Regions from separate parts of the Microbacterium sp. SORGH_AS_0969 genome, predicted to be linked through region 2. Evidence: predicted binding sites of a transcription regulator. Region 2 holds the regulator's gene; each other region holds the start of a gene.

Region 1 (9,425 bases), 1.7 Mb from region 2:
CGCGCTGCGGTCGATGGTGCGTCACCTCATCGTCGACGCGAGCGATCACAAGCTCGGCGCGGCCATCACCGCGATCCGCGGCCGAGGAGACGGCATCCGTCTCAATGTGAACCTTCTCGGTGAGGCGATCCTCGGCAAGAAGGAGGCAGCGCGCCGGCTCGCCGGCACCCGCAGGCTCCTCGCGCGCGACGACGTCGACTACGTCTCGATCAAGGTCTCGTCGACCGTCGCCCCCCACACGCCGTGGGCGTTCGACGCCGCCGTCGCCGATGCCGTGTCGGCTCTGCGCCCGCTGTACCGCGTGGCGAAGCAGACCGGCACCTTCCTCAACCTCGACATGGAGGAGTTCAAAGACCTCGACCTCACCCTCGCGGTGTTCGAGACCCTGCTCGGCGAGCCGGAGTTCCACGGTGTCGAGGCCGGCATCGTGCTGCAGGCCTATCTGCCCGACGCCCTCGCCGCGACGATCCGCCTGCAGGAGTGGACCGCCGCGCGGGTGGCATCCGGGGGCGCGCCCATCAAGGTGCGCGTCGTGAAGGGCGCGAACCTGCCCATGGAGCGGGTCGATGCCGACGTGCACGACTGGCCGCTCGCGACCTGGCCGTCGAAGCAGGCGACCGACGCTTCTTATAAGGCGGTGCTCGACTACGCGCTGCGGCCGGAGCACACGAAGAACGTGCGGATCGGCATCGCGGGACACAACCTGTTCGACGTCGCCCTGGCCTGGCTGCTCGCGGAGCGGCGGGGCGTCACGGCCGGCATCGAGGTCGAAATGCTCCTGGGCATGGCCACCGCGCAGCAGGCCGTCGTGCGCCGCACCGTCGGGTCGATCCTGCTCTACACGCCGGTGGTGCACCCGCAGGAGTTCGACGTCGCGATCGCGTACCTCATCCGACGGCTCGAGGAAGGGGCGTCGAGCGAGAACTTCATGTCGGCGGTGTTCGACCTCGACACCCACGAGGCGCTGTTCGCCCGCGAGCGCGATCGCTTCCTCGCATCCCTCGCCGATATGCCTTCCGGCGTTCCCGCCTCGAACCGGGTGCAGGATCGCACCGCGCCCGCTGCTCCCGCGCCGACCCGGGGCTTCCGCAACACCCCCGACTCGGACCCGGCGATCGAGGCGAACCGGCGGTGGGCCGCCGGGATCGTGACGCGGATGCAGGGCTCTTCGCTGGGCATCGACACGATCGCGGCCCACACCGTCACCGACGAAGCGGCTCTGAACACATTGATTCAGGATGCCGCGGACGCCGCCGCCGCGTGGCACGCGCTCGGGGCCGACGGGCGCGCCGAGATCCTGCACCGGGCCGGCGATGCCCTCGAGGCGCGTCGCGCCGACCTCATCGAGGTCATGGGCGCCGAGTGCGGCAAGGTCATCGAGCAGAGCGACCCCGAGGTGTCGGAGGCGATCGACTTCGCGCACTATTACGCCGAGCAGGCCCGGGCGCTCGCGTCGATCGACGGAGCGCGGTTCACCCCCGTCGGTGTCACCGTCGTGACCCCGCCGTGGAACTTCCCCGTCGCGATCCCCGCAGGCTCCACTCTCGCGGCGCTCGCCGCGGGCTCCGCCGTCGTCATCAAGCCCGCGGCACTCGCCGAGCGCTCCGGCGCCGTGATGGTCGAGGCGCTGTGGGAGGCCGGCGTTCCTCGCGACGTGTTGAAGCTCGTGCAGGTGTCGGAGAACGACCTGGGTCGGCAGCTGCTCACGCACCCCGCGGTGGAGCGCGTCGTGCTGACGGGTGCCTATGAGACGGCCGAGCTGTTCCGCTCGTTCCGTCCCGACCTTCCTCTGCTGGCCGAGACGAGCGGAAAGAACGCCGTGATCGTCACCCCCAGTGCCGACCTCGACCTCGCCGCGAAGGACATCGCGATGTCGGCGTTCGGGCATGCCGGTCAGAAGTGCTCCGCGGCATCCCTCGTCGTCCTCGTCGGCTCCGTCGCCCGCTCGCGCCGCTTCCGCGACCAGCTCGTCGACGCGGTGATCTCGCTCGAGGTCGGGATGCCGTGGGACGAGGCCTCGCGCGTCGGCCCCCTCATCGAGCCCGCGCAGGGGAAGCTGCTCTCGGCGCTGACCACTCTGGAGCCCGGCCAACGTTGGGTCGTCGAGCCGCGCCGCCTGGACGACGAGGGTCGTCTGTGGCGTCCCGGCATCCGCGGGGGCGTGCAGCCCGGTAGCGCCTTCCACCGGACGGAGTACTTCGGTCCCGTGCTCGGCATCATGACTGCCGAGACGCTCGACGAGGCGATCGACATCGTCAACGCGATCGAGTACGGCCTCACCTCCGGTCTGCACGCGCTCGACTCCGGCGAGATCGACGCCTGGCTCGCGCGCATCGAGGCGGGCAACGTCTACGTCAACCGCGGCACCACGGGAGCGATCGTGCAGCGCCAGCCCTTCGGCGGATGGAAGAAGTCGGCGGTGGGTGCGGGAACCAAGGCCGGCGGCCCGCACTACCTGTTCGGGTTCGGATCGTGGACGGATGCCGAGAACGAGGCCGTTGCGGGTCCGGACGCGCTCGCCGCTCCGGCGCTCGCCGCCGTGCCCGCCGCGGACCGTGCGTGGCTGGCATCCGCTCTCGCGAGCGACTCCGCCGCATGGGCCTCGGAGTTCTCGCTCGCGCGCGATGTGACGGGGCTCGAGTCGGAGCAGAACGTGCTGCGGTACGCGGCGGTGCCGGTGACCGTGCGGGTGGAGGAGGCGTCGGAGACGACGCTGGTGCGGGTCGTCGCCGCGGGGGTTCGGGCCGGTTCCCCGGTCGTCGTGAGCTCCGCGCGAGAACTGTCTCCCGCGGTGCGTGCGTGGCTCGAGGGAGTGAGCGTCGGCTTCGCCGTCGAGGACGCCGCGGAGTGGGGCCGTCGCGCCGCACGTCTCGCGCGTTCGGGTGGCCGCGTGCGCCTGCTGGGTGGGTCGATCGCCGCGGTCGCGGAGGTCACCGGGGGATCGCCATCGGTGGCCGTCTACGCCGGCGACGTCACGCGCGCCGGGCAGGTCGAGCTGCTGCCCTTCCTGCGGGAGCAGGCCGTGTCGATTACCGCGCACCGCTTCGGGACACCGCGGCGGCATGCGGTGCCGCCGCTGGTGTCCGCCGGCTGAGTTCGTGGCGCCGTCGGGTATCGCAGCCGTGCGCGCGCCGTCAGGCGGAGTTCGGTGTCGGCGCGCGGAACCGCGTGGGTGCGCGGCGGCGTGTCGCGTCTCGACTCCGCATGACGGTCCGCCCGTGGTCGCGGGTCAGGCCGTGCCCGAGGCCGTCACCCGCTCGGCCGCACGTCGAACCGAGGCCGGAACGGGCGTCCCCTCCCGCGTCTGAGGCGACGTGACGGGGTCGCCCACGCTCATCCGCAGCGGTAGCGTGCCGGCCCACACCGAGCGGTCCTCACCGTCGTCGTCCTCCTCGACCATCGAACCGGCATTGTCCTTGACGCTGGCCACGGCGAGCGGGATACGCAGCACCATGGTCGCGGCCAGTTCTCGTCCCGTCATCGGTCGCACCTCGAGGCCGCGCCCCGGCATGAGGTGCTCCGAGAGCGTCAGGAGCGCCGCTTCTTTCTCCTCGGCGGGAACCACGGATGCCACCCCGTGCACGACGGCGCACCGGTACCGCATCGAGCTGTCGAACAGGGAGCGCGCGTACTTCAGGCCCATGAGGTGGGTCACCGTGACGCACACCGGCGCGCCCGCGGCGATGCGGCGGAAGAAGTCGCTTCCGGTCGACCCGTGGATGAGGAGGTCGTCCCCGTCGCGGCCGATGCCGATCGGAAGCGCCACGGGGCGATCGTCGCGCACGATAGCCAGGGTGGCGGAGAGGGCGCCGTCGATCACGTCGTACAGGGCCGCACGATCGGTGACCTGGTAGTGGGATTCGCGGCGGACGCGGGTTTGGGCGGTGAGAGGGAGGTCGGTCATTCTCCGAGTTCACTCGATCGACTGGTCTAGTACGTAGACCAATTCGTGCCGTTCCGCGTGGACCAGTGGCAAACTGTCGCGGTGATCTCCCTTGGCATCCTGGATCGGCGCTCCGCCGTGCCCCTGCATGAGCAACTCGCGCACGGCTTGCGAGCCGCTGTTCTGGACGGGCGCGTGAGCGGTGGAGAGCCGGTGCCCTCCACGCGAGCCCTCGCCGCCGACCTGGGGGTCGCCCGGGGAACGGTCGTGGCGGCGTATGAGATCCTCGCGGGCGAGGGCTACCTTCTCGCCACTCCGGGGGGAGGGACGGTGGTCGCCGATCTTGTAACCCGTTCGGCCGAGCGACCCGCGCCGACGGTGGTGCCCGCGGCCGCGTCGGACGATGAGGTCGATCTCAGTCCCGGCCGCCCCCGCACCGAGGGTCTCTCTGACGCAGCCTGGCGCTCGGCCTGGCGGCGGGCGGCCGCCCTCGACCCGGCGTCGGACGTCGACGACGCGCAGGGGTTCCCCGCCCTGCGCGCGGAGATCGCGAGGCACCTCGGGCGCACCCGCGGTCTCGGGGTCGCGGCGGACGACGTCATCGTCACCGCCGGCACCAGCGATGCGATGCTGCTGACCCTGCTCGCGCTCGGATCCGAGCGCGGTCGGGAGCGACTTCGCGTGGGCATCGAGGACCCGGGCTACCCTCGCGTGCGCATGGTCCTTCGGCGTCTCGGTATCGACTCTGTGCCGATCCCCGTACGGGTGGGATCCGGGCTCGATCTCGACGCCCTCGCTCAGCACCGCGATCTCGACGCGCTGATCGTGACGCCGAATCACCACTACCCGCTGGGCAGTCGACTGGATGCCGAACAGCGGGCGGTCCTTCTGGCCTGGGCCGCAGAGGAGAACGTGATCGTCGTCGAGGACGACTACGACAGCGAGTTCCCGCACGGGCGGGCACCCCTGCCGCCCTTGGCGCTCCTGGATCCGTCCCGCGTGGTGCTGATCGGCAGCATGTCGAAGGTCCTAACGCCGGCCGTGCGGTGCGGATGGGTCGTCGCTTCCGGACCGGTGGGCGAGCGGATCCGTGCGACGCGCGAGGACCTCGATCTCCCGGTCTCGCTCGTGCAGCAGCATGCGTTGGCGCTGTACCTCGCCGAGGGGGCGCTCGCCCGCCATACGGCCCGACGGCGGCGCGACTACCGGCATCGTCGGCAGCTGCTGCTCGAGGCGTTCGCGAACGTGCCGGGGGTCGAACTCGTGGCGACGGACGGTGGACTGCACGCCGTGGTCCTGCTCGCCGGACAGGGACTCGACAAGGAACGCGCGATCGTGGCCGGCGTGGCTGAGAGCGGTGTGCGGGTCGAACCGCTGTCACGGTACGCGGCTGGCGTTGCGTCTGCGCCGCTTCCCGCGGGTTTCGTGTTCGGGTACGCCGAGCCGTCGACCGTGGCTCTCATGGAGGCGGTCGCTGCGATGATCGGCGTCCTGCGGGCCGAAGTCGCGGGCAGCGGTGCGGCGGAAAGGCTGAGTGGTCCCTAATCGGGCCGGGTGAGCCACCCCGCCCCGTACAGGATCTCTCGCCCGATGTCATCGGGGGAGCGCCCGTTCGTCGCGATCCGCGCATCGGCGGCGTGTGCGTCGAGCTCCGCGGCCGCGCGTCTGCTCCGGGCGATGTGCTCGTCGACGGACGTGCCCCACTCGCGCCGAGCGAGTCTCTCCGCTGCGGCAGCGTCGGTCGATGTCAGCAGAACGGTGTGGGCCCGCACCTCGCCACCGGCCGCCGCCAGCGCGGCCGACAGGGCCTCGACCTGCGCGATGCTCACGGTGTTCGTGAACAGCAGCCGGTGGTATCCGAGGGCTCGATAGGCGGCCCACATCGAGGTCAGATTGTGCTCAGCGAGAGCAATACCCTCTCGCCAGGGTTCCGGATATGCCTGGTCGAGATTGTCGCCCTCGATGACGGCGTGCCGTACGCCGTGTGCCGCGAGGATTCGCGACGCTTCCGCAGCCACCGTGGATTTGCCCACGCCGGATCGGCCCCCGATGAAGATGACTTCTGTGAGCGGCATGTCCTTCGGTGGGACACCGCCGCGAAGCACGCGCATCATCCCCGAATTATGTCGGCATCGCGCGATCGGTGCGGCGTCGGGGTCGAAAACGTTCCGTCAAAACGGCGCGGCGTCCGGCGGGGTCGAGATTGCGGTGGTGTAGCCCTCGCCCGCTCCGTCTGAATCCGGGAGGAACATGATCCGCGGCGGCGGAGTCTCCGTCACGTGCTGACCCAGCGGACTCCGGAAGCGGAGCGTGCCGTCAGACTCCTGAGTCACGCTCCACGCCGTCTCTGTCTTGAGGGTGTGATGCCGCACGCACAGGTGGCACAGGTTCGTCAGCGTGGTCGCGCCGCCGTGCTGTGCTTCGTGATTGTGATCGAGCTGGCACCGGGTCAGCGGTGCACGGCACCCCGGAGCGCGACAGTGCTGGTCGCGCGCAGCGAGGTAGCGGCGCTGGGCGGCGGACGGGCTGTAACGGTCGACCTCGAGCACCGTGCCCGTGACGGGGTCGCACAGGACGCGATCCCACCCCGGAGCGTGGGCAGCGAGGTGCCGTGCCGACTCCGGGTCGATGGGGCTTCGCCCGGCGACGGCCGCACCCGCGTCGGTGTGCCCGAGGAGCGTCAGCACGGGCACAGTGATCTGGACCTGAGCGCGAATCGCGCCGAGGCCGCCGGGACACGTCGCCTCGGTCGTCGGGTCGATCGTCGGAGCGGCCGTCAGGAGAAGGTCGGCGCAGAGATCGGCCCCGATCTGCGCGAGCGTCCGCTCGTCAGGGGAAACGCGAGGGGTGTCCGCCCGTGAAGGGGTCGCGCGATCGGCCGCTGTCGCGGTGTCACCGGGGAGCCCGCCCGTCGCGAGCTCGTCGGTTCCGCCATCTCCGGCCACCGCTCTGCTCGACGCCCGGATCACCGCGGCCTGTCGGCGCAGACGGTCCCGGATGCCATAGGCCACGGTCGCGGACAGGATGACGCTCAGCTCGGCCATGCCGTCCGCGAGGTCGCGAACGCTCACTCCCCGCGCTCGTGCTGCGCGGGCATGCCGAGTTGTCATCCCCTCCGGCTGAACACTCTCCGCGAGTTCGCGCGCGAAGGCCCGCACGCGCGCCGGGGAGTCTCGTTCCGCGCGGGAGAGAACGACCTCCTCCCACCCTCTTCGCGTCTCGTCGTCATCAATGGCGACCCCTGTCTCGAGCACCGCCTGAACGTGCCGGAGCGTGATGCGACCCGATTCGAGCGCATCGACCGTTGAGCTGAATTTCTCGGTCAGCGTGTACGCGTCGTCGAGCTCTCGCTGGACGGTCAGGTCGTGCGACTTGGTCGCCACCGCGATCTCGAGAGCCGCCGAACGGATCGGCATCTCGCGTTCTCGTGACGCGCGGGAGCCTGCCCGTGCGACCTCTGCGAGTGCGATCTGCATGACCTCTGCTCGCTGCCGGATCAGCGTGGCCTGCAGGCGCGCGACGTCGGCGGTGACCGCGCGGATCTCGGCGACCAGCGCGCGGAGGCGGTCGCCGTCGTCGGGACTCGGCCCCATGGGAGAGGGGGGAGCGAGGAGATCGGTCATGGCTCCACGATAGAAACTATGTTCGAATGTCTCAATCGAACTCACCCCGCTGTCGCGGAATCTCACCCGAGTACGCGCGCGCCGTCGCCGTCGCACTCGAGGCCTCCGACCTCGAGCGCCCCCACCCTCCTCACCCCTCGAGAATCTCCAACGCCGCCATCGCCGCGTTCTGTCCCCCGATCCCGCTCACCGCGCCGCCACGCTGCGCGCTCGACCCGCACAGCAGCACGCGCGAGTGCGCCGTCGCGACGCCCCATCGCGCGGACGGGGTGGCAACGGGCGCAGCAAGCCACGGCCACGACAGTCCGCCGTGGAAGATGTTCCCGCCGACCATGTTGAGCGATTCCTCGAGATCCGCGGTGGTGCGCGCCTCGATGCACAACCGCCCGTCCGGCGCCCGCAGGATGCAGTCCCGCAGCGGCTCGTCGAGCACCGCGTCGAGGGATTGCTGCGCTGCCGCCAATAGGCGCGCGCCGGCCGCGACGGGATCGGTGTCGTCGATGAGGCGATGCGGCACGTGAAGCCCGAAGAGCGTCAACGTCTGCGCTCCGCTCGCGCGCAACTCCTCGCCGAGGATCGACGGATCGGTCAGCGAGTGGCAGTAGATCTCGAGGGGAAGCGGATCCGGCAGCATCCCGCCCGTCGCCGCGACGAAGGCCGAGTCGAGCTGCGTCATGGTCTCGTTGACGTGGAACGTGCCCGCAAACGCCGCCTCGGGTGAGACGGAGCGGTCGCGAAGTCGGGGGAGCCGCGAGAGCAGCATGTTGACTTTCACCTGTGCTCCCTCCGGCTCGTCGACCGAGGTCGGTGTCCCGCCGGCCGTCAGGAGCCGCGCGAGCACCGCTTCCCCGACGCCGCTGAGCACGAGCGAGCCGTAGAAGACCTCGGGTCGATCGGTCACACCGTGCACTTCTCCGTCGGGGGAGACCGACACGACGTCGATGCCCGTGAGGATCTCGGCCCCGGCTTCGCGCGCGACCCGCTCGAGCTCGGCCGTGACGGCGCCCATCCCGCCCACGGGGACGTCCCAGTGCCCGGTCTCGCCGCCGATCACGTGATAGAGGAAGCACCGGTTCTGCGCGAGCGACGGATCGTCCGACGACGCGAAGGTCCCGATGAGTCCGTCGGTCAGCGCGATCCCGCGCACGAGGTCGCTCTCGAACGACGAGCGCAGCAGGTCGCCGAGCGGACGCGAGGTGAGCGCCGACCACAGCTCGTCGTCACCCACGCGGTCCCGAACCTCGTCCTCGGTCGGCAGCGGCTCCGTCATGGTCGGGAAGACCGCGCGCGCCAGCGGCGCCAGACGCTCCCCGAACGCCGCGTACCTCTCGGCGTCGCCGGCATCACCGAGCGTTCGGGTGAACGAGGCGGCGGTGGCCTCGGCATCCTGTGTGTCGATCAGGATCCCGCGCGATGGATCAGCCGGATCCGGCGTGTACGACGAGTACCGCCGACGCCGTAGGTCGATCCGCAGGCCGAGATCGTCGATGATCTTCCGCGGCAGCAGACTGACCAGGTACGAGTACCGCGACAGGCGTGCATCGACCCCCGCCCACGGTCGTTCCGACACGGCGGCGCCGCCCACGGCATCCGACCGTTCGAGAACCACCACCGATCGCCCTGCCCGGGCGAGGTAGGCCGCGGCGACGAGGGCGTTGTGTCCTCCTCCCGCGATGACGACGTCGTACCGGCGAGTTTCCGAAGCGGTCATGCCCCCACGCTAGCGATGACCCCGAATCGCACCGAGGGGGTGGCGCAGTAGCGTGGATGCCATGACCCTCGCCGCGGAACTGCTCGACATCGCCACCCGCATCGCCCGAGAGGCCGGTGACCTCGCACGTCGCCGCCGAGAAGAAGGAGTGACGGTCGCCGCGACCAAATCGGCCGCCGCCGACATCGTCACCGCCGCCGACCGCGAG
Region 2 (9,425 bases):
CCGATGAGCCCGTCGAGGTAGCGCGCCTCGAAATCGTGGGTGTCTTCCGCCAGCGCGCGTGCGTCACCCACGCCGTAGCGGGAGATGCCGGCCGAGAACACGTCGGTGTTCGTCACCGCGGCGAGCACGGTCCAGCCCCCGGCCGAGCCGCCGGCGATGGCGAGGCGATCAGGGTCGGCGAGTCCCGCGTCGGCGAGAGCGGACGCTGCGGCCGCGACATCATCGACGTCGACGACACCCCACTGCCCCTTCAGACGATCCCGATAGGCGCGGCCGTAACCGGTGGAACCTCCGTAGTTCACGTCGAGGACGCCGATCCCGCGGCTTGTGAAGAACGCCGTCTTCGCCGAGGGAGCCGGTCCGACGTGCGAGGTGGGACCCCCGTGCACGAGAACGACGTACGGCGGGCGCTCGTCGTCCGGGGCAGTGACCTCGGGATTGGTCGGCGCGTAGGCGAAGGCGTGCACGGTACCGTGCGGCCCCTCGGTTTCGAGGGCGCGGGCCGTCGGCATCCATTTGTCTCCCCATGAGCCCGCTCCGCCCGTGACGAGATCGACGCTGCCGGCGGCGAGGTCGACGAGCCAGAGACCCGAGCGGCCGCCCGCGTCGGACCCCGACACCAGCACCCGCGTACCGCGTGCGTCGTCGACCGCGGCGCCCGACACGGCGGGGACCTCCAGCGGACGGACCCCGGACGGGGCGATCTCGACGACCTCGTCGCCGCCGTCGGTCCGCACGGCGACGATGCGGCCGTCGTCGGTGGCGCCGAACCACCGTGTCCCGAGCACCCAGAGCCCACCGCCGGTGTCGGCGTCGGCGGGGGCGACCGCCTGGGCGTCGCCGTCGAGGGGGTGGCGGAACAGGTTCCACCGACCGTCGGGGTCATCGGCGTAGAGCAGTTCGTCGTCGCCGATCCAGACCGGTTGCAGGAGGAGCGCGGTTCGCGCCCCCGGCGATGTCGCGCACCGTGCCCGTGTCGAGGTCGGCGACGCGGATGATCGTGGCGTCCCACGGCATGTCGGGGTGGTTCCACGCTACCCAGGCGAGGCGTCGTCCGTCGGGCGACAGCGCGGGCTGGGCGAGGAAGTCGCTCCCGGCGGCGAGGACCTCGCCGGCCCCCTCGCCATCGACGGCGATGCGGACGATCGCGCGCGCGGGGACGCGGTCGGAACCGTGGGTCTCGCGCACGGCGAGGAGGACGCCGTGCTCGAACCGGAGGCCGCCGTGACGCACGGCCTCGTCGGCGGGGGTGAGGGGGCGCGCCGTGCCGCCCGGTCGGAGCGCGTACACGCGCTGGTCGGTCTTCTCGACGTAGAACAGCTCGCCGTCGTCGGATGCCGTCCACGCGCCTCCGCCGTACTCGTGCACCGCCGAGCGGGCGTTGGCGGGAGCGGGGAGCACGGTCTCGATGGTTCCGTCGGCGCGGCGCCGTTTCACCGCGACGCGCCCCGCTTCGGCGGGCACGGACTCGCCCCACCACACCTCGTCAGCCACCAGCCGTGCGCCGTCGATACGCGGCGAGGACTGCGCCACCGACTCGGGCGTGATCGGTGACGGCCAGGAACCGTAGGGGAGGGTGTCTGCCATGCATCCACTCTAAGGAGGGGCGCCGACACCCGTCTCGCCCGTCCTCACTGCGAGACGGTGCGCTTCTGCAGGCCCAGACTTCCCACCCAGTCGCGGATGACCTGGCGCTGCGCATCATCGCACGTGTAGCCGTAGCCCACGCTCACTTCCCAGTAGGAGGAGCTGTCGATGGGCACCACGTGGTCCAACGTCCATCCGTCGAGGAAGGTCAGCGCGTAGCAGTCCGCCATCGTCTCCGCATTCCCTCCGAAGGCGGTGAGCGCGGATGCCGTGGCTTCGGGGTTGGTGAACTGCAGCACGTGCGAGTACTCGTGGTACGCGACCCCGGTGCGCATCCAGTCCGTCAGTGTCGAGGTGTTGCGGGTGTCGCTGCTGACGTGGACGACGAAGGGATCCGCGCTCGAGACGCAGGCCATCGCCTCGAGGCCGCACGGGCGGTTGCTCTCGTCGTACGCCATGGTCACCCACCCGTGACCGAGCGAGTCGAGCGCGGCTTCCCACGGGCTCCCCGTCGCGTTCGTCGAGCCCACGGAGCGCGCGGCCTCCACGCGGTTGGCCAGCTTCGTCGTGAACATCTTGACGTCGGTGATGTCACGTTCCATCGTCACGACGCTCTCGCGGTGCGCCCAGGCGCTGTGGGCGAACCCCTCGACCTCGCTCCAGGACACGAGCGACGCGTACGGGAGGCCCACGAGCGGATCGATCGTCGCGTAGAGCTCCTGCATGGCCGCGCCGAACTGCTCCTTGCGATCGAGCTGCGCCCGCTGCTCCTCGAGCTCACGCTGCTGGTCGTTTATCTGCTGCTGTTGGTCCAGGATCTGCTGCTGGGATGCGGCGAGTTGCGCGCTGAGCCAGAAGAACCCCGCACTTGCGGCGACGACGAGCAGTGCGAGGCCCGAACCGAGGATGACGGTGCTCCGGCGGGGCCGCGACCGGGGGGCGGGCGGGTGGTCCTCGCCGGGAGCGCGTGTCTCGGTGGGTGCCGGTGCCGGCTCGGCGGCACCGAGGGCGGTGGGTGCCGGGGCATCACCCTCGGCGGAAGAAGGGTCGCCAGGGGCGGGGTTGGTAGACACGGGGCTCGCTTCCGATTGCGCTTTCGGTCATGGTAACGGCCGGATGCGGCCATCCGTCGTCGCCGCAAGATCGCCGGGCGTCGGCTTCGGATGCGCAGCTGTTCGGCCCGTGCGCCGTGCGACGATGACGCCCACCGCGAGGAGGAGGGCCCCCGCGCCGAAGACCACGCCGGACGACCCGACGAGTGACGTCAACAGTTGGCGGACGATGGCGGCGACGCCCGCGGGATCGAGACCGCCGGCGGCGGCCGTCCTGGCGACGACGGTGGGCGCCACAGCCGCACCGATCAGAAGGACTCCGGAACCGACGACGATCGCCAGTCCGGTGCCGATGATCGCACGTCCCCGTCTCTGTTCGACGAGGGCCCCGCCCGCGAGGAGGACGACCGCCAAGGCGGGTAGCAGCACGCCCGCCGCGGTGGCGAGGGCGTAGCCGGGGCGCAACATGCGCAACGGCGCGCCGTCGCCGACGATGACCACGTGGTCGACCCTGGGGATGAGAGCCGCCACGGGGGAGCCCTGCAGACTCAGTTCGTCGGTGATCGCCGACACCACCCCGCCGACCTGTACCCCGAGGCCGTCCGGAGTCAGCACGATGATGCCGCCGCCGTCCGACGTCGCTCCGAACACGAGAGCGCGGTGGGAGGTGTGCACCACCGCGGGCCAGACGCTCGAGAAGCGGTCCGAGTGGACCACTTCCGTCACGGCGCGCTCCGTGAGCGAACGCGCCGCCGCCGCGGTCGGGCGGCCGAGCAGCTCCAGCGCCCGCGCCGCAGCCGGTGGCGCCGCGGCGTCGGGCACGGACGCGTCCAGGGATGCCGTGATGGCGCTCGTCGCCTCGTCGATCACGAGGCTCTGCACTCGTGGGTCGGCGGCCAGGGGGGTGAGCGTCGCCGCGAAGGCATCCTCGTCGACGAGCTGAAGTCGCGCCCACGCCGCGACGAGGGCCAGAGGCACCGTGAGGACCGCGAAAGCCAGTAGAACGACGGATGCGACGGCACGGATCCTCAGCCGGGTGTTCGGTGTGGCGCTGCCGAGGATCGGCGCGAGGGAGAGGTGTCCGTCAGGCATGGCGTCATTGTGGCGGGTCGGGCCTTGCCGCGGAGGCATCACGGCGCACCGGACTCGCCACCGGGAGGCGCTGACGGAGGCTGTCAGACCGCGCGCAGCACCGCCACGACACGGCCGAGGACGACGGCTTCGTCGCCCAAGATTGGCTCGAACGCGCTGTTGCGGGGGAGGAGCCACGTGTGGCCGTCACGGCGGCGGAAGGTCTTGACCGTCGCCTCGCCGTCGAGCATCGCCGCGACGATCTCGCCGTTCTCGGCGGTCGCCTGCGAGCGCACGACCACCCAGTCGCCGTCGCAGATCGCGGCGTCGATCATCGAGTCCCCCGACACCTTGAGCATGAAGAGCTCCCCCTTGCCCACGAGCTGGCGGGGGAGGGGGAAGATCTCCTCCACCTGCTGGTCGGCCGTGATGGGAACCCCGGCGGCGATGCGTCCGACGAGAGGGACGAGGGCCGCGTCACCGAGCGCCGGCGCGGTGTCGGCCGGGTTCTCGGCGGCGGCACCGGGCAGGTCGATGAGCACCTCCATCGCGCGCGTCTTGCCCGGGTCGCGGCGCAGGTAGCCGCTGAGCTCGAGCTGATTCAGCTGGTGGGTGACGCTCGAGAGCGACTTCAGTCCGACCGCGTCGCCGATCTCGCGCATGCTCGGCGGGTAGCCGTGCCGCGCGATGGAGCGCTGGATCACCTCGAGGATCGCGAGCTGCTTGTCGCTGAGGTTCTTGCGCCGCCGGGTCTGCGGCCGTTCGCGGCCGGCGGCGGTCGTCGCGTCGGTCATCTGAGCTCCCCTCGCGCCGCGCATTCTGCGGCGGAAATTCGAATGTCGGAGGTTGGTGATGAGGTCTCCGTGTCGAAACCGTATCCGGTGGACGACCCGAATGACACGGAGCCTCACGCGTGTCGCGTTCGATTCGTCTGCGATCACAGCCGGTGTTGACACTCGAAAGTATCGAAGATAGATTCGGAATACAGATTCGCACCACCGCCCTCCCGGCCGAGGGTGGGGTGCGAATCTCTCCCCACCAAGGAGCACACCATGAGCAGCATCACCATCACCGCCCCCACCACTCGCCTGCGTCTGACCGCACGTGGTCGCCGTGTCGTGGCGTTCCTCGCCGCGCTTCCCGTGGTGGTCGCTCTCGCCATCGCCGTCGTCGGCGGCGGGTCCGCGCTCGCGTCGAGCGAGAGCGGTGCCCCGAGCGGCTCGTTCGCCGAGATCACCGTGATGAGCGGCGAGACCCTCTGGTCGATCGCCGAAGACGTGGCTCCCGAGGCTGATCCCCGCGATGTCGTGGCGCAGATTTCGCGCCTGAACGCCCTCGATGGCGGAGCGGTCTCGGCGGGCCAGCGCATCGCCATCCCCACCGAGTACCTCGCCGCGCCCTGAGGCGTCGGCTGATCGTCGCGGCGGCCTACCATTGGTGGGGTGACTGTGCGCCTCGACGACCTCCCTCTTCGCGATGATCTCCGCGGGATGACGCCCTACGGCGCTCCGCAAGCGGCTCTGCCCGTGGCCCTCAACGTGAACGAGAACACGCACCCCGTTCCGGCGGAAGTGGCCGACGACATCCTGGATGCCGTCGCCCGGGCGCTGCGTGACGTCAACCGGTATCCCGACCGGGAGTTCACCGGGCTCCGTGAGGCCTTCGCCGGCTACCTCGGTCACGGCTTGACGCCCGAACAGATCTGGGCGGCCAACGGCTCGAACGAGGTGCTTCAACACATCCTGCAAGCCTTCGGCGGGCCCGGACGGACGGCCATGGGCTTCGCGCCGACCTACTCGATGTACCCGATCCTCACGCGCGCGACCGGGGCGCGCTGGATCGCGGGAGAGCGCGCGCACGACTTCACGCTCAGCCCCGAGTCGGCCACGGCCCAGGTGCGGGAGCAGCGTCCCGACATCGTGTTCCTGTGCGCGCCGAACAACCCCACGGGGACGCCGCTTCGACTGGACGTCGTCGAGGCGGTCTACGACGCGACCGACGGGATCGTCATCGTCGATGAGGCGTACCAGGAGTTCGCGCCCCGCGACGAGCCGTCCGCCGTCACTCTGCTGCCCGGCCGTCCTCGACTCGTCATCTCGCGCACGATGAGCAAGGCCTTCGCCTTCGCCGGTGCACGCGTGGGTTACCTCGCCGCCGATCCGGCCTTCGTCGACGCCCTGCGCCTCGTGCGGCTCCCGTACCACCTGAGCGCCCTCACCCAGGCCGCGGCGACGGCGGCGCTCGGCCACGCCGACACCATGCTGTCGATGGTCGACGAGATCGTCGCTCAACGCGACCGGATCTCGGCCACGGTGTCGGCGCTCGGCTACTCGGCGCACGAATCGTGGACCAACTTCGTGCTCTTCGGCGGTGTCGACGACCCCGCCGCCACCTGGAAGGCGTTGTACGACCGCGGCGTCCTCATCCGCGACGTCGGCATCGCGCACCACCTGCGCGTCACGGCGGGCACGGCCGACGAGACCACCGCGTTCCTCGATGCCCTCGCCTCGGTAGGATCGCGGTCATGACCGGCCCCGCCACGCCCCGCACCGCTTCTCTCACACGCGAGACGAGCGAGTCGCACATCGAGCTCGAGCTCGACCTCGACGGACGCGGTGCCAGTGACATCCAGACCACGGTCCCGTTCTTCGATCACATGCTGACGGCGTTCGCCAAGCACTCGCTGACCGACCTCCGCGTGCGCGCCACCGGCGACACGCACATCGACGCACACCACACCGTCGAAGACACCTCGATCGTGCTCGGTCAGGCGATCCGTCAGGCACTCGGCGACAAGTCGGGCATCGCGCGGTACGGCGACGCCCTGGTCCCCCTGGACGAGGCGCTCGCTCAGGCGGTCGTCGACATCAGTGGCCGCCCCTACCTCGTGCACACGGGTGAGCCCGCGGGCTTCGAGCACCACCTGATCGGTGGTCACTTCACGGGCTCGCTGGTTCGGCACTCGTTCGAGGCGATCTCGATCCACGCGGGTCTCACGGTGCACGTGCGCGTCCTCGGGGGGCGTGATCCGCACCACATCGCCGAGGCCGAGTACAAGGCACTCGCGCGCGCGTTCCGCCAGGCGAAGGCGCTCGACCCGCTGGTCGACGGCATCCCGAGCACCAAGGGAGCACTGTGACATCCAGGCCGCTCGTCGCTGTCCTCGACTACGGTTCCGGCAACGTCCACTCCGCTGTCAAAGCCCTGATCGAGGCCGGTGCCGATGCGCGACTGACCTCCGACCGCTCTCTGCTCCTGGATGCCGACGGTTTGCTCGTCCCTGGTGTCGGCGCGTACAGCGCCGTGATGGGCGCGCTGAACGAGAGCCGCGGCGGCGAGATCATCGACCGCCGTCTCGCCGGCGGTCGCCCGGTGCTCGGTATCTGCGTGGGCATGCAGGTCATGTTCGAGCGCGGCATCGAGCGCGGGGCCGACACCGAGGGCCTGGGGGAGTGGCCGGGTACCGTGGCCGAGCTCGAGGCCCCGGTGCTCCCGCACATGGGGTGGAACACCGTGGCATCCGGAGCCGGTTCCCGCCTGTTCGACGGGATCGAGAACGAGCGCTTCTACTTCGTGCACTCCTACGCAGCGCAGGAGTGGTCGCTCGAGGTCACCCCGCCGTTCCCCGAGCCCGTCCTGACCTGGTGCACGTACGGAGCGCCGTTCCTCGCGGCGGTCGAGAACGGGCCGCTGTCGGCGACGCAGTTCCATCCCGAGAAGTCGGGCGAGGCCGGCATCCGGCTCCTCGCCAATTGGATCGACGGGCTGCGCACGACTACTGTGTGACCTCGTGCCCAGGCTCGGCGAGATGCGCCGACGGGCCCGAGGAGCCATGAACGATTTCGCGTCCACGCCCGAACTTGTGCTGCTTCCGGCGGTCGATGTCGCCGACGGCAAGGCCGTCCGCCTCACCCAGGGAGAGGCCGGTACCGAGACCAGCTACGGCGACCCCGTCGACGCCGCGGCGGACTTCGCACGCCAGGGCGCGCAGTGGATCCACCTCGTCGACCTCGACGCGGCTTTCGGTCGAGGCAGCAACGCGAACGTCATGCGCAAGGTCATCAAGCAGGTCAAGGGTGTGCAGGTCGAGCTCTCCGGCGGCATCCGCGACGACCGTTCGCTCGAAGCGGCACTCGAGAGCGGCGCGAGCCGCATCAACCTCGGCACCGCGGCGCTCGAGAACCCCGAGTGGGCAGCCGACGTCATCAACCGCTACGGCGAAGCGATCGCCGTCGGTCTCGACGTCCGCGGGACCACGCTCGCGGCGCGCGGCTGGACCCGCGACGGCGGCGACCTCTGGACCGTCCTCGACCGCCTCGAGGACGCCGGCTGCAGCCGCTACGTGGTCACCGACGTCACAAAGGACGGCACGCTCCGCGGCCCCAACATCGAGCTGCTGCGCGAGATGACGCAGCGCACGCCGAAGCCGATCGTCGCTTCGGGCGGCGTGTCGAGCCTCGACGACATCGCGGCGCTCCGCGAGCTCGTGCCGCTGGGCGTCGAGGGCGCGATCGTCGGCAAGGCGCTCTACGCGGGCCAGTTCACGCTGGCCGAGGCACTGGATGTCGCCGGACACTGACGATCCGCACGGCGCCCACGCGCACGGTGCCCACGCGCACGGCGCCCACGCGGATTCGGCCGGTGTCCCATGGGAGGGGCGCAGCTTCCAGGCCAATCCCCACTCGGGAGACGACGGCTCGGCCGACCCCGCGTTGTTGGCGGCCCTGCTCGCGTTCCGCGCGGGGGAGGGCGACGCACGCGCGGTGGTCGACGCCTACCGCGAAGCGCGCCTGCTGATCCCCCTCGTCGCCGAGAAAGGCGATCACGGCGTCGGGGCGCACGGACTCGAGGTCGACAAGACCCAAGAGCTGTCGATCGTGACGGTGGCGGCTCCCGACGGTCGCAAGGTGCTACCCGTGTTCACGTCCGTCGCGGCTCTTCAGACATGGGATGCCACGGCCCGCCCCGTCCCCGCGGACGGCCGCCGCACGGCCCTGGCCGCGGCGTCCGAGGACACCGAGCTCATCGTGGTCGACCCGGCCTCCGAAACGGAGTTCGTCCTGCGCCGCCCCGCGGTCTGGGCCATCGCGCAGGGCGAGCCGTGGGAGCCGGCGCACACGTCGCCGACGATCTTCACCGGACTGCAGGAGAGCATCTCGGGGGAGCTCGCTGTGCTCGATCTCGCGGTCGAATCGGGCGATCCGACGGGCCGCCTGCGCGGCCCCGAGCTGGTGGTGCATCTGCAGCTGATGTCGGGCCTCGAACAGGAGGAGCTGGATGCCGTGCTGGCGCGCATCGCGCGCCGCTGGTCGGCCGACGATCGCATCGCCGTGCTCGTCGACTCCCTCACGGTCAAGTTGCACCGCAGCTCCGACGCCTGACCCGCATAGCAATCCGACGGTGTGAGGGTCGCCCTCCGCGGTCCCGGTCCCTTCGACAGGCTCAGGGACCTCGGCTCCGGCAGACCACCCCACGGTCCACCGAGCCGCCCCTCTTCCCGCGGATGTCAGGGAGGAGCTGTCCTGCGGTGGCGCAGGGCGAAGGGATGCCATTCCGTACCTCGCGGGTGTCGCGGAGGAGTCGTCCCGCGGCACAGGCGAAGGGGTGCCCCCCCTATACCCCCGCGGGTGTCACGGAGGAACTGTCCTGCGGTGGCGCAGGGCGAAGGGATGCCATTCTCCCGAGGCAATCGGGGTAGGGGCCCTGCTCTTGCCT
Region 3 (9,425 bases), 3.0 Mb from region 2:
GGTGGGGAAGAAGCCCACCCAGATCGTCACGGCTTGCTTCCAGCGCGGGGGAGCCGCCGGCACCGGCTGTTGCACGGGGGAGGTGGTGGCATCCGTCGGGTGAAGGACCGATCCGAAGGAAGCGTCGAACCAGCCCTCGATGCCGGTGCGGCGCTCGACGCGCTCCTCGCGAGCGAACGGCCGCCCCGAGTCGAGCCACCACTGGCGCTGTGTCGAGGTCTCCCACCCCTCGAGCGTCGTGATGTCGCGGAAGCGGTACAGCATGTACCAGAGGTCGCTGTCTTCGCCCGCGCGCACCCACCCCGAGCCGAGGAAGCCCGGGAAAGCGGTCGCGAGGTCGGTGCCGGCCTGCATCCAGGAGGTCGCTTCGGCGGTGCGCGTCGGGTCGATGCGCCGCTCGATCGCCACCGTGATGGGGTGGGCGTCGGTGTCTGCCATGCGTCCATCTTCGTGCAGACGGGGGCTCGGCCGGGGTCGATGGGATGTCCCAATTTGTGCGGTTTCGGGCTGTCGAACCTGCACAATTCGGGACATGTGTGCGGGACGTCAAGGAGCGTGTCCCACATTGTGCGAGACATGGGCGGCAAACCAGCACAAAGTGGGACATGGATGCGGCGGTCACGGGTTCGCGGAGGTGAGTTCGCGCGAATGGGGACATGGATGCCATTCCCAGGCGCGACCTGTAACGTAGGCGGGTCGGCTCTGGACACCGCGTGTGATGCGCGGATGGGTTTGTGAGTCCAAGGGGCCGATGGACAGGACGCGATCGCGGCCTCGACCATCATCAGTGAATGGCCCCCGGCCGACGACGTTCCGGGTTTCGCACCGCCACGAGCGGTGCAGCTGTTTCGCGCGAACAGAACCCAGGAAGTCCCCCATGCCCAAGAGCAAGAAGCCCGCCGGCGGCCGCGCCGCCAAGAACTTCGAGCCGCGCTACGGCGCGAAGACCTCGTTCCAGGACCGCAAGCGCCGCCCCGGCACCGACGCGCCCGCCAAGCCCGGCAGCAAGAGCCCGAACCACCGCGGCTACCGCCCCGAGGCCGAGGCCGCTTCCGACAAGCGCCGTTGGAGCGCGTCCGACCGCGCCGGTCGCGACGAGGCCCGCAGCATCCGTCACTCTGCTCGTGACGACCGCTTCGGTCGTTCGGATCGGGATGCCACGGCCGGCCGCCGCGACGAGCGTCCGGCGCGTTCGTTCGACGACCGCCCGCGTCGTGACTTCGGGGATCGCCCGTCTCGCTCGTTCGACCGTCCCGCGCGTTCGTTCGACCGTGACGACCGTCCTCGTCGTGATGCCGGCGAGCGTCCCGCCCGGTCGTTCGACCGCAGCGACCGCCCGGCCCGGTCCTTCGACCGTGACGAGCGTCCTCGTCGTGACGCCGGTGAGCGTCCGGCCCGTTCGTTCGACCGTAACGACCGTCCCGCACGCTCCTTCGACCGCGACGAGCGTCCGCGTCGCTCGTTCGACGACCGCCCGGCGCGCTCGTTCGACCGGAACGACCGTCCCGCGCGTTCGTTCGATCGTGACGAGCGTCCCCGTCGCGATGCCGGTGAGCGTTCGGCCCGTTCCTTCGACCGCAGCGATCGACCCGCCCGTTCGTTCGATCGTGACGAGCGTCCCCGTCGTTCCTTCGACGACCGCCCCTCGCGCTCGTTCGACCGCAGTGACCGCCCGCAGCGTTCGTTCGACGACCGTCCCCGACGCACGGACGGCCCGAGCCGCAGCGATTGGAGCGCCACCCCGAAGCGCTCCGCCGAGCACGAGCAGCGCGTCGACGTCGTCCACGAGCGTCTGCAGGCCGAGGCCGTCGACGCCGCGACCGTGACCGACGCCGGCTTCGCCGACCTCGGACTCGGCGACAACATCGTCCGCGCGCTCGCCGGTCTCGGTGCGGCGAGCCCCTTCCCGATCCAGGCCGCCACGGTGAAGCCGATCCTGGAGGGCCGTGACGTCCTCGCCCGCGGCCGCACCGGCTCGGGCAAGACCATCGCCTTCGGAGCCCCGCTCGTCGAGAGCATCCTGCGCGCGCAGGCGAGCAAGCGCCGCGAGTTCGGCCGCGCGCCGAAGGCGCTCATCCTCGCTCCGACCCGTGAGCTCGCGCTGCAGATCGACCGCACGGTCCAGGTCATCGCGCGCAGCGTGGGCCTGTTCACCACGCAGATCTACGGCGGCGTGCCGCAGGCTCGTCAGGTGGGCGCCCTGAAGAAGGGTGTCGACATCGTCATCGGCACGCCGGGCCGCATCGAGGACCTGCTCAACCAGGGCAAGCTCGACCTGTCCGACGTGCAGATCGCCGTCCTCGACGAGGCCGACCACATGTGCGAGCTCGGCTTCCTCGAGCCCGTGCAGCGCATTCTCCGCGCGACCGCCGACGGCAGCCAGAAGCTCCTCTTCTCGGCCACGCTCGACCGCGAGGTCGCAGCCCTCGTCGACGAGTTCCTCGTCGAGCCCGCTGTGTACGAGGTCGCCGGCGAGGACCAGGACTCGGGCACGATCGACCACCGCGTCCTCGTGATCGACCACCGCGACAAGGCCGAGATCCTCGGGTCGCTCGTCGACCGCGACGGCAAGACACTCGTCTTCGCCCGCACCCGCGCGTACGCCGAGATGCTCGCGGAGCAGTTCGACGAGGCCGGGATCGCCGCGGTCGCCCTGCACGGCGACCTGAACCAGCAGAAGCGCACGCGCAACCTCGAGAAGCTCACCTCGGGTCGCGTGAACGTGCTCGTCGCCACCGACGTCGCCGCCCGCGGCATCCACGTCGACGACATCGATCTGGTCATCCAGGCCGACGCGCCCGACGAGTACAAGACGTACCTGCACCGCTCAGGCCGTACCGGCCGCGCCGGTCGCAGCGGCACCGTCGTGACCCTCATCACGCGTCAGCGTCAGCGACGGATGACCGAGCTGCTCGACCGCGCCGAGATCGACGCCCCCTTCGAGCCGGCGCAACTCGGTGACGACCTGATCGAAGAGATCTCGGGTCGCCAGCTGGCCGACGTCACGTCCTGATCCGGCCGTTCCCGAGACCCCCGTCGCTCTCCGCGGCGGGGGTCTCGTGCGTTCGGAGTCCCGCGCGCTCAGAACAGCGTCGGCTCGCTCGCGGGGGCGACACGGGGTCTCACGGATGCCGAGCCCCCGGTGCCGCGCACCGGCCCGAGGCTGCTGGTCGTCGGCGTGCGCGCGGCGAGTCCTGGTTGCGGTCGCCCGCGGGGGTGGTCGTCTTCGTCCCAGCCGTCGAGGCGGTGCATCCGCAGGAGCGGGCGCATGCGCTTGCCGAGCCATGTGCGGTAGGCCTTGGGGGCCGAGACCGAGACCCCTGGGTAGAGCCCTCGGTACGACGACACGAGGTGCGGATGCTCGCGTTCGAGCCACTGGAGGAACCATTGCTTGGCGCCGGGGCGGAGGTGCAGGGCTCCGTAGACCACGCGCGCGGCACCGGCCGCCCGGATGCGGGCCAGTGCGTCGTCGAGCACGTCGATCGAGTCGGTGAGGTGCGGCAGGATCGGCATCAGGAACACGGTGACGCGGAAGCCCGCCGCGGTCGCCGCGCGCACGGTCTCGAGTCGCGCCTCAGCGCTGGGGGTTCCGGGTTCGATCGACCCCTGCAGGTGGTCGTCGAAGACGGCGATAGACATCGCGAGAGACACCTTCACCTGTCGGGCGGCGTCCGACAGGAGCGGCAGATCGCGCCGCAGTAACGTGCCCTTGGTGAGGATCGAGAACGGGGTCCGGTTCTCGGTGAGGGCGCCGATGATCTCGGGCATGAGGCGATAGCGGCCCTCGGCGCGCTGGTACGGGTCGGTGTTCGTGCCGAGCATGACCGGCTCGCGGGTCCACGATCCCCGGCGCAACTCGGTGCGCAGCACGTCGGCGACATTGACCTTCACGACGATCTGCGAGTCGAAGTCGCTGCCGTAATCGAGGTCGAGGTACTCGTGCGTCTTGCGGGCGAAGCAGTTGTGGCTGACGACGCCGTTCGCGATGAAGTCGCCCGTCCCGGTCGTGATGTCGATCATGTCGATCTCGTGCCCGAGGTCGTCGATCGAGGTGATCCGGAGGTTTGAACTGGTCTTGACGGCCCCGCCGATCAGATCGAGCTTGCGGGTGATGGCGGGCCGGGCGATGCCGAAGAACCGATCGCGCGCTGCGTGACCGCCTCTCAGTCGGATGCTCGTGACGCCATTGGGACGAAGCGGCTCCCTCACCGCGTCGAAATCGAATGCGCGCATCCCCTCGTCGATGAGGTCGAGAACCTCCGCATCGGCGTTCGAGATGCGGAGGATGCCTCGGGAGTGCGAGCCCTCGGCGTCGAAGATCCCGCCGAGAAACCCGGCCAGCCACTCCGTCGAACGGTCCTGCGGGATCGCGATGAAATTTTCGAGGCGTGCGATGGCTTCGCGTCGGGCGGTGTGCAGTGCCGTCATGGGTCGTCGACCGTGGGGGACGACGAACGGTCGCACCGACGTGGGCACCTCGATCTCGTCGAGGAGGACGCGAGTGAGTTCGAGCGCCTCGCGGTCGACCAGTGCGAGCCGGAATCGATGGATGTGGCGCACTCGACGGCCGTCGTCATAACTCTTGTGAAACAGCATTCCGTCGCCACGGACCATGCCCGTGAGATAGCCGCGCCTCCAGTCCGCGCCCTCGGTCGGAGCGCCCGCACGGGCTCCCGTGCCGAACCCCTGGAGTCGGTTCATCGCGGTGAGATGCGGACGCTGGTCGCGTCCGCTCATCGCCCCCGTCACATGCTTCCATCCGCGATTGCTGAGGAACCGGTGGTCGCCGCTCGCGACGATCTCGGTACCGTCCGCGAGGGTCACCCGGTGCGCGCGCTTGCGCGTCGACCACTTCGCCAGAACGGTCGTGCGGACGTAGTGACGGTACGTCGGTCCTTGTTCTGTTCCGATGATCTCGTCGCCGACGCGAAGCTCGGACAGCGGGACGTGGCGGCCGTCGGCGCGGAGGATCAGCGTTTCGGGGGACAGACAGTAAGCGCATGCGTGCGTGCAGCCCCGATACGGGTTCACCGTCCAGTCGAACGGCATCGCCGAGACGCCGGGCACGCGGTTCAGTGCGCTTTTGCAGAGCACCTCGTGAAAGGTCATCCCCGCGAACTCCGGCGTGGTCACCGAGCGGACGAGTCCGTCCATCCGCTCCATGCCGGGCAGCGCGGCGGTATCGTCGACGCCCAGTTGCTGCCCCTGCCACCTCATAAAAGCAGTCGAACACAGATTCGAATGATGCGCAAGGTGAAAGCGTCGCGTATCGAACATATGCGACGACCCGTCCGCCGTTCGCAGGGTTAGAGTGAGAGCACGCCCATGCGGCGGACCGGCGGAAGGGCGGGCCTGTGAGCTCAGGTGTCAGGGGTGAGCGACTGCTCGCTCGGTCGGGGCGGCGGCTCGAGCCCTTGCATCCGCAATTCGTCAGCGAGCACCCCACCGCGGCCGGGTGGATCTGGGTCGGCGCGATGGCTGTGCTGATCGTCGTGTGCAACATCTTCGACCTCCCCCACGGTCTCCGCCTGGTGATCTCGGCGAGCCTCGTCCTGCCGTCGCTGCTCGCCACCCTCCTCGTGCTCTCGCAGACGCCGCGCACCCACCTCGAATACGAGGAGTCGATCCTCGGACACTTCGCGTCTCGATTCGTCGGGCTGATGAGCGCGGTCGTGCTGTGGATGGGGTCGGTCGTGGTCGGTGCCGCCGTCGCCGTCCAGCTGACCGCCGACGCGGGACCCGATCCCGACGTCGCGTGGGACGAGGCGGCGGGCATCTTCGCGACGATCGTCCCCACCGTGATCGTGATCCTGTGGGCCGCGCTCGTTTTGCGATGCGTAAGCTACCTCGCGCGCCTGCGCGGGTGGGCGGCGGTCCCGTCGTCGCACCGCATCCCCGACCGCATGCTCGCCGAGGTGCCGCGGACGCGCCGCGTCGTCATCGGTCTCGCCCACCCGGGTCTGCTGCTGGTCTCCGGGCTCTTCACGGTCGTCGTCGGCTTCGGTTACGCCGGTCGGATCGCCCTCGACTTCATCTCCTGATCCGCCGCGGCTCCGCGCGACCGTCCGGGTCCACGCACCCCGGGGTCCGTGGCACGGCTCCGCGCACCGCCCGGGTCCGTGCACCCCCACTCAGGGGTGGTACGAGGCTCCGTGGTGGAACTCCGGCGGCTCGGTCGCGTCGTCGCCACCGATCCGCGCCCCGAGCAGCAGTCGCGTGAGAGCGGCGCCCGACGACAGCAGATCGTCCAGGGCCGTCTCCAGGTCGGCGTCGGTGACCGCGGTGCCGTCCCCGCGGACCGCGGCGAGGAGGACCGTGCGGCGGATCAGCTCTTTCGCGAACGACCCCGTCGTTCCCTCGGCGCGGGCGGCGGCGGCATCCAGTGCTCCATCCGACAGCGGCAGGTCGGCGGCGTAACGGCGGAAGAGCCGGCGTCGGGAATCCGGTCCCGGCAGGGGGATCTCGACGCCGAGGTCGACGCGACCCGGCCGGGCGGCCAGCGCCTCTTCGAGGATGTGCACGTGGTTCGTCGTCATGACGAACGCGACGTCGGCATCCCCCTCGAGGCCGTCCAGCGCGTCGAGTACCTCGAAGAGAATCGGTTGCGGCGAGTATCCGCGGTCGGCGGCGACGAGGTCGATGTCCTCCAGCACGACGAGTGACGGCGGGAAGGTCCGGGCGATCTCGGCGGCGGCAGCGATGAAACGGATGCTCGACCCGGTGAGGACGACGGCCGTCGTCTCGGGGGTCCGCGTCAGGAGATGCCGAACGGTCAGGGTCTTGCCGGTCCCCGGCGGGCCGTAGAGGAGCACACCGCGCTTGAGGTGCTGTCCGGCCGCGCGAAGGGCCTCGCGGTGCTCGCCGACGCCGACCACGTGCTCGACGACCCGCTCGAGCACCCCCTCCTCGAGCACGATGTCGTCGGCGCGGACGTCGGGACGCTCGAGGAACGTCGCGCCCGCGTCGTGGCCGTACTCCGTCGGCACGAACGACAGCACGCGCCCCTTCAGGACGCTGCGTTCGACCATCAGGCGCCGCAGCTCGGCGATGAGAGAGGTCGCGGCATCCTGATCGGGACTCAGCACCTCGAGACGGGCCGTCTGCTCACCGTGGCGGGGTGAGGCACCGCGTTGCACGACCACGATCGGGTGTCCCGCGAACGACAGCAGCCGAACGCCGAAGGCCACCACGCGACGCTCGGTGTGCGGTCCGGTCGCCCGCATCTCGTACGACACCGGCCCGGGGGCGAAGCGGGTGTGCGCGTTGGCGATCAGGTCGGCGACGGAAGAGTGCAGACGCTGCTCTCCGCCGGTGACGCCCAGGAGGGTCCCACCGCCCGCGGTCGTCAGCTCGTCGAGGGCGATGTCGGCGTCGACCAGCCGGTGGGGCGGGACGGTCTCGGTCAGGACGGGCACGGACGCGGCGTCCACGCCCAAGTGCTCGCTGAGCGCGACACCCAGGGGCGTGCGTTCACCGGCGGCTTCGGTGGCGGCGAGTCGTTCGACGTGTTTCAGGTAGCTGCGCACAGCGCGCATGAGGTCGCGATCGTCGTCGTCGAGCATGGGTGCTCCTCTTCCTCGGATCGGGACACGGTCTTCCCAGCGTGCCCCCGACCTCGTCGGGTCGCAACCGAGGATTCACCGAGTGCGCCCCCGCCCGGGTCGACCCGGGCGAGCGCTCGGGAGACAATGGGGTGAATGAACTCCTCCGATCCGACGTTCCCGACCCGTCGCGCCGCGCGCGCGGAGGCCGAGCGTCGGGCGACGGCGGCCATCCCGATCGCCGAGGCCGACTCCGGCCCCCGCCGGTCCACCTTCGAGGAGCACGTCCCCTCCGACCAGCCCCTCACGCGACGTGCGCGGCGTGAAGAAGAGAGCCCGCGCACGGCCCTCGGCGCACTCCTTCTGCGTCGACGTCTCGCGGTCGCGGCCGCGGGGATCGTCGTCGTCGCGGCGTGCGCGGTCGCGATCGGTGCCGCCGCCACCGGAGGACGACAGGATGCCGCGGGTCCGGCCAACGCCGCCGGGGCCGACGCGGTGGCCGTGGTGCAGGGACCCCCGGCCGTTCCCGCCGAGGGGCTGCCGGTCCCCACCCTCGCCGCCGCCCCCGCGGCCGCGACGCCCTGCGACAACCCCGCATTCACCGCCGCTCTCGCCGCGAAGGACGACGGAGCGGCGATCGCCGCGGCCGGTGGGGGAGCGAAGTTCCGTGACGCCGTGGCATCCGGGATCGCCCCGTGCGTCTCGCTGAGCGATCCGACGCATCAGTGGGTCGTGGTCAACAAGCAGCGGCCCTACGACCCCGTCGACTGGCGTCCCGACGACCTCGTCATGCCCGACGGCGTGCGGGCGCTGGAGCAGAGCGCGATGCGCTCGTCGGCGGCGAAAGCGTTGTCGTCACTCGTGCGCGCAGCCGACGATGCGGGTGCGGGTGAGATCGGATACCTGAGCGCCTTCCGCTCGTACGCGACGCAGCAAGAGACCTACGCCGGTCGCGTCGCGGTGGGCGGCGTCGAGGCGGCCGACCGCGAGAGCGCGCGCGCGGGGTACAGCGAACACCAGTCCGGAATGGCCGTCGACATCGTGCCGTGCAGCGGTTCGTGCGGGTCGCTCGACGACATCGCCGGCTCGTCGCAGGGCGCGTGGGTGCGCGATCACGCGTGGGAGTACGGCTTCATCGTCCGCTACGTGGACGGGCAGGAGAGCGTGTCGGGCTACGAGCCCGAGGCCTGGCACCTGCGGTACATCGGGCCCGACCTCGCCCAGGCGTACCACGACGGCGGGTACTCGACCCTCGAGGCCTTCTTCAACCTCCCGGCCGCGCCGACGTACTGACGGCTGCGGCTCGCGGCGTCCGAGTGGCGCGCGTGGCGCCTGCCCGCGCGTGAAACCGACCCGCGTGCGCTCGCGCGTCAGTTCACGACGCCGTTGCTGCAGGTCTGCTGCGCCGCACTCGAGCCGGTGATCGATTCGGGCAGGGCGACGGACCCGGTGGCCGGGTCGACGGTGCCCGGCTCGACCTCGGGAGCGTCGGTCGGCGCCGCGGTCTCGCCGGGCGCGGGCTCCGCGACGACGCCGTCGTTCGCGCCCACCGCGCCGGTGACCTCGATCCCCTGGTTCGCCGAGAGCGCGTCCCACAGCACCTGCGCCGCGGCGTAGTTCGGCTCGACCCGGTTCGCGTCGGAACTCGCCGTCACCGTCGGGTACTGCACGAACACGATGTCCTCGAACGGCACGTCCTTGACCGCGGACGCGATCTGGACGAGCGTGAGCGGATTGGTGAGGCTCTGCGTGGGCGTGACGTTGCGCAGTCCCGTGGATGCCAGACGGAACACCGTCGCGGGGTTGGAGAGCACCTCTTCGCTGACGAGCTTGCGTGCCAGGCGCGACATGTACTGCTGCTGGTTGCTGATGCGCGCGAGGTCG

What was found. Region 2 encodes LexA, which represses DNA repair genes until DNA is damaged. Its sites were predicted from a motif close to TCGAACANNTGTTCGA; they were not measured.
Region 1: the regulator LexA is predicted to act here: its motif matches at 7,517-7,532, upstream of QE388_RS10285 (HNH endonuclease signature motif containing protein).
Region 3: the regulator LexA is predicted to act here: its motif matches at 5,226-5,241, upstream of QE388_RS03940 (intein-containing Rv2578c family radical SAM protein).

The regions. Positions count from the first base shown of each region.
Region 1 covers NZ_JAUTAG010000001.1:2,210,785-2,220,209, forward strand. Annotated here, with positions in the region: gene QE388_RS10265 (bifunctional proline dehydrogenase/L-glutamate gamma-semialdehyde dehydrogenase) at 1-3,094, shown strand, start outside; gene QE388_RS10270 (pyridoxamine 5'-phosphate oxidase family protein) at 3,230-3,904, opposite strand; gene QE388_RS10275 (PLP-dependent aminotransferase family protein) at 3,986-5,428, shown strand; gene QE388_RS10280 (adenylyl-sulfate kinase) at 5,425-5,997, opposite strand; gene QE388_RS10285 (HNH endonuclease signature motif containing protein) at 6,055-7,506, opposite strand; gene QE388_RS10290 (NAD(P)/FAD-dependent oxidoreductase) at 7,637-9,217, opposite strand; gene QE388_RS10295 (inositol monophosphatase family protein) at 9,279-9,425, shown strand, end outside.
Region 2 covers NZ_JAUTAG010000001.1:3,872,477-3,881,901, reverse strand. Annotated here, with positions in the region: gene QE388_RS18220 (S9 family peptidase) at 1-788, opposite strand, end outside; gene QE388_RS18215 (hypothetical protein) at 883-1,587, opposite strand; gene QE388_RS18210 (hypothetical protein) at 1,632-2,660, opposite strand; gene QE388_RS18205 (hypothetical protein) at 2,688-3,731, opposite strand; gene lexA (transcriptional repressor LexA) at 3,815-4,504, opposite strand; gene QE388_RS18195 (LysM peptidoglycan-binding domain-containing protein) at 4,763-5,113, shown strand; gene QE388_RS18190 (histidinol-phosphate transaminase) at 5,153-6,238, shown strand; gene hisB (imidazoleglycerol-phosphate dehydratase HisB) at 6,235-6,849, shown strand; gene hisH (imidazole glycerol phosphate synthase subunit HisH) at 6,846-7,496, shown strand; gene priA (bifunctional 1-(5-phosphoribosyl)-5-((5-phosphoribosylamino)methylideneamino)imidazole-4-carboxamide isomerase/phosphoribosylanthranilate isomerase PriA) at 7,543-8,289, shown strand; gene QE388_RS18170 (SseB family protein) at 8,273-9,091, shown strand.
Region 3 covers NZ_JAUTAG010000001.1:858,472-867,896, reverse strand. Annotated here, with positions in the region: gene QE388_RS03950 (antibiotic biosynthesis monooxygenase) at 1-438, opposite strand, end outside; gene QE388_RS03945 (DEAD/DEAH box helicase) at 878-3,013, shown strand; gene QE388_RS03940 (intein-containing Rv2578c family radical SAM protein) at 3,082-5,217, opposite strand; gene QE388_RS03935 (hypothetical protein) at 5,415-6,041, shown strand; gene QE388_RS03930 (ATP-binding protein) at 6,132-7,562, opposite strand; gene QE388_RS03925 (M15 family metallopeptidase) at 7,698-8,834, shown strand; gene QE388_RS03920 (LCP family protein) at 8,912-9,425, opposite strand, start outside.